DNA from 2 places in the Staphylococcus schleiferi genome. Region 2 is predicted to be linked to the other one. Evidence: predicted binding sites of a transcription regulator. Region 2 holds the regulator's gene; the other holds the start of a gene.
The links. The regulator CtsR, encoded in region 2, represses protease genes until heat stress. The targets are predictions, from matches to a motif close to ATGGTCAATAAAGGTCAAACA.
Positions count from the first base shown of each region.

Region 1: the regulator CtsR is predicted to act here: its motif matches at 1,204-1,224, upstream of clpP (ATP-dependent Clp endopeptidase proteolytic subunit ClpP).

Region 1 is NZ_CP094712.1:2,059,431-2,061,920, reverse strand. Features, by position in the region: gene whiA (DNA-binding protein WhiA) at 1-757, shown strand, start outside; gene clpP (ATP-dependent Clp endopeptidase proteolytic subunit ClpP) at 1,271-1,852, shown strand; gene MUA40_RS09740 (GNAT family N-acetyltransferase) at 2,016-2,490, shown strand, end outside.
Region 2 is NZ_CP094712.1:2,324,927-2,327,416, forward strand. Features, by position in the region: gene MUA40_RS11020 (protein arginine kinase) at 1-534, opposite strand, end outside; gene MUA40_RS11025 (UvrB/UvrC motif-containing protein) at 524-1,054, opposite strand; gene MUA40_RS11030 (CtsR family transcriptional regulator) at 1,068-1,529, opposite strand; gene MUA40_RS11035 (NupC/NupG family nucleoside CNT transporter) at 1,694-2,490, shown strand, end outside.

The DNA.
Region 1 (2,490 bases), 270 kb from region 2:
TGTTTTTCAGGTTGAAGTCGAAATATTAGTACGTAAAAAGATGAAATTAAAGAAAAATAACATTTATATATGTCGAATAAAAATGAAAGCAAAAGAGATTTTAGACGAGTTAGGAATACTTAAAAATGGAATGTTTAGCCATGATATCGATCCAACTATGGTTAAAGATGACGAAATGAGAAGAAGTTATTTACGCGGCGCATTTCTCGCAGGAGGTTCAGTTAATAACCCAGAAACTTCATCATATCATCTAGAAATATTTTCTCTGTATGAGGGTCACTCTGAAGGACTTACGCAATTGATGAATACATACGAGCTCAATGCGAAAAGTTTGGAGCGTAAAAAAGGTTGGATTACGTATCTTAAAGAAGCGGAACGTATAGCAGAATTTTTAAGTTTAATCGGTGGTTACCAAGCATTGCTCAAATTTGAAGACGTTAGAATAGTCAGAGACATGCGAAACTCTGTAAATCGACTGGTAAATTGTGAGACAGCGAATTTAAATAAAACGGTCAGTGCAGCTATGAAGCAAGTTGAAAGTATTCAACTGATAGATGAAGAAATTGGGATAGATAATTTGCCGGATCGACTGAGAGAAGTGGCAAAATTAAGAATTGAACATCAAGATGTCTCATTGAAAGAATTAGGTGAAATGGTCAGTACGGGAACCATTTCGAAATCGGGCATCAATCATCGTTTAAGAAAGTTAAACGAAATGGCGGATAAAATCAGAAGCGGAGAACGATTTGAAGTGTAAAAAGTAGGCAATTAATCAGTCTGGATAACCTGTTTTTTATGTTATATTTCAATGCTATTTGATAGTGCATTTCGTAAAGTATGCGCGATATGGGCTTAGACATCAATTCAAAAAAATGGTGCTCAGAGACTTTTACTAGAAAATCGTCTGAGCGCTTTCTTTGTATAATAAAACTTCGTAAGAAATGACATCGTTTTAAATCACTGAAGTTCAATATAATATGGTATATGATTAACGAGTAAAATAAAAAGAACCCCATCGTTAGGGGGCCTTGATTTTAAAAAGTAAGATAGCCCCCTCGAGAGGAATCGAACCTCTATTGTAAGAACCGGAATCTTAAGTGTTATCCATTACACTACGAGGGGTAAATTGAAACGTACACTCATCATTTTACCTTCATGCATTGTAGGGGTCAACTCTTAAAATAGTGAAAGTTAAAAGCGTAATTTTTGACCATGTTTGACTTTTAGGTTAGAATAAAATCAAATCAAAGAAATTAGGAGGAAATAATCTATGAATTTAATTCCTACAGTAATTGAAACGACAAATCGCGGGGAACGTGCATATGACATTTATTCACGTTTATTAAAAGACCGTATTATTATGTTAGGGTCTGCTATTGACGATAATGTAGCAAACTCAATCGTATCACAACTTTTATTTTTACAAGCACAAGATGCAGAAAAAGATATTTACCTCTATATCAACTCTCCTGGTGGTAGTGTAACAGCTGGATTTGCGATTTATGATACAATCCAACATATCAAACCAGATGTACAAACAATTTGTATTGGTATGGCTGCTTCAATGGGCTCATTCTTACTTGCAGCAGGAGCTAAAGGAAAACGTTACGCGTTACCTAATGCTGAAGTGATGATTCACCAACCACTTGGTGGGGCGCAAGGTCAAGCAACTGAAATCGAAATTGCTGCGAACCACATTTTAAAAACACGCGCAAAATTAAATAAAATCTTAGCTGAACGTACAGGCCAAGATATTGAAAAAATCGAGAAAGACACTGATCGTGATAACTTCTTAACTGCTGAAGAAGCTAAAGCTTATGGCTTAATTGATGAAGTAATGCAACCAGAATAATAGAGAAGTTTCTGTTATTTATAAGATGATGAACCTATCTCATCTTAATATGTAATGAGTGGAGCAATGAAATCTGAAAGCGTATTTTAGATTTATGCGCCACTCTTTTTTAATGAAAAAATAAATAGGCTTTATTTAAATGAGGGAAAAGGGGAGAAAAGACGTGATAAGACAGGCACAAGTGAATGATCTGACTCAAATTCAAGAAATCTACAATCATGCGATTAAGCATACGACTGCTGTCTATACATATGAAACAGTAACATTAGAAGAACGTGAAAAATGGTTTCAAACGAAACAACAATTACAACAACCTGTATTTGTATACGAACGGAATGGGGAGGTCTTAGGCTTTGCTACGTATGGTCAATTTAGAAATTGGCCCGCTTACCAATTTACGATCGAACATTCTTTATACGTCAGTCCTAATGCGAGAAGACAAGGCATTGCTTCTCAATTATTAGAAATATTAATTCAAGATGCCCGTGAAAAACAGTTTCAAACGATGGTGGCAGGTATTGATGATCAAAACATACAAAGTAAACTGTTACATGAAAAATTTGGATTTCGACATATGGGAACGTTAGAGAAAGTTGGATATAAATTTGAACAATGGCTTAATCTTGCGTTTTATCAGA
Region 2 (2,490 bases):
AATAGACAATCCTGGCAAGTGCAACATCACACTTGCACGCATACCTGTGCCAACATTCGTCGGACAAGTTGTCAAATAACCCAGTTGTTCATCATAACTGATATCGAGCGAAGCATCTAAGACGTCATCTATTTTAGAAGCTTTTTGATAAAGCGTATCTAATGATAAATCATTGCCCATTGCTTGAATACGTATATGGTCCTCTTCATTTACCATTACACTAATAGATTCATCTTCATTCAACAATACAGCAGATGCGGGTTGCTTTGTCAGCTCTGGGCTAATTAAATGCTTAGCCACTAATTTATATTTACTTTGTTGATCTAATTCATCTAATCTTAAAACTTTCATATCTTTTAAAACATCTTGAACTTCATTAATCACACGATGTCCTTCCTCTTCAGACGGGAACATCAAAGGATGTACATGGTTTTCAAGATTACGCGCTAACCGAATACGTGAAGACATAATCACAGGTTGTGATTGAACTTCTTGCATCCAATCACTCATGTGCTGATCAAGATTATTCGTCATCAGATTTGGACACCTCACTTTGTTGTTGGAGTGCTTGAATTTCATCTCGTACAATCGCCGCTTCTTCAAAAGCTTGTTTCGCAACAAGTGATTCAAGATGAGCACGTTTTTCTTCGAGTTGTTTTTTCAATGCCCGTTTTTGTTGCGACGACTGTGGACATTTTCCAGAATGTTCAATATGACCACCTTGGACGCGTCTCACAATGTCATAAACATCTTCTTTGAAAGTTTGATAACAATCATGACAGCCGAACTTGCCGACATGCGCAATATCTTTTAATGTCATTTGACACGTTGGACAGCGCTTTTCTTCTCGATAAACCACTTGATCGACACTCAAGCCGTGTTTAGCTGCCAAATGTTGTAAAATTTGTTTGATGACAAAAGTCCCTTCAACATCCTCTGCTTCTTGCCAATCATCGTCAGACTGTCCATAGATAGGTTGCTGTGACAATTTGACTTGCTGACGGTAAGGGCTTGTCGCTTGATGTCGTTCAAGTTTATATTTATCGGTATTCATAGCACATCATCCTTTAATAATAGTTAATAACCGGTAGTAGGCGTTTCAAAATATTTGCACGGATAATATCTCTTGCTGCCACATCCATTTTCAATGTTTCCCTATCTACAATCGCCGCAATCATTTTGGCTTCTCTTTCAGTAATCAAGTTGTTTTCCAACAAACCATCTATGATATAAAGCGCTTGTTGCTGAGAAATGGCAGGTCCAATTAATTCCATTAGCCGTTTAATATAATTGCCTTGATCTTTTGTTTCAACTTTTGTGATTCGAATATACCCGCCGCCACCACGTTTACTTTCTATTTCATAACCATGTTCATTCGTGAATCGTGTTTTGATGACATAATTCAACTGAGATGGTACGCAATCAAAACGCTGTGCAATGTTTGCGCGTTGAATTTCAACAACGTCATCTTGTGCTTCTTCAAATAACTTTTTAATGTACTGTTCTATGATGTCAGACATATTGTGCATCGTATCACCTCTTTTGACCATCTTTGACTATATTATAGAACCCACTTTGACCTTTTTCAACCAATTTGATTTTAAATTTATAAAATTGCTATGTTACTGCTTACATTTTTGGTGTATGATAGTTCTAGTGAAATTTAATTTTGAAAAGCAGAGGTGGAACTCACATGCATATTTTAATTGGGGTTGTTGGGATTGTTGTATTTTTAGCCCTAGCTTTTTTAGCAAGTTCTGATAAAAAGCACGTACGTTGGCAATATATTGGCATCATGCTTGTTATCCAACTTGTTTTAGCCTTTTTCTTACTTAAAACAAATATTGGGATTCAAATTGTCGGCGGCGTTGCGACTGGCTTTGGTTATTTATTAAAACAAGCTGCAGTCGGTGTCGATTTCGTATTTGGTGGTTTAGCCAACAAAGGGGCATCGCCTTTCTTCTTTAATGTATTACTGCCAATTATCTTTATTTCAGCGTTGATTGGTATTTTGCAATACACAAAAATCTTGCCATTAATTATTAATGTTCTTGGATTTTTAATTTCTAAAATTAACGGTATGGGTCGTTTAGAATCATATAATGCGGTAGCTTCTGCTATTTTAGGGCAATCCGAAGTGTTCATTTCATTAAAAAAACAACTTCCTTATATTCCTAAACATCGCTTATATACATTAACTGCTTCAGCAATGTCTACAGTATCTGCATCAATTGTCGGTGCCTACTTTACACTTGTTGAACCAAAATATGTTGTAACCGCAGTCGTATTAAACTTATTCGGTGGTTTCATTATTGCCTCTATTATTAATCCATATAAAGTCAACGAAGAAGATGACAAATTATTGATTGAAGAAGAGAAAAAGCAACAATCTTTCTTTGAAATGTTGGGCGAATATATCTTAGATGGATTTAAAGTTGCTGTTATTGTAGGTGCGATGTTAATCGGTTATATCGCTTTAATCTCATTACT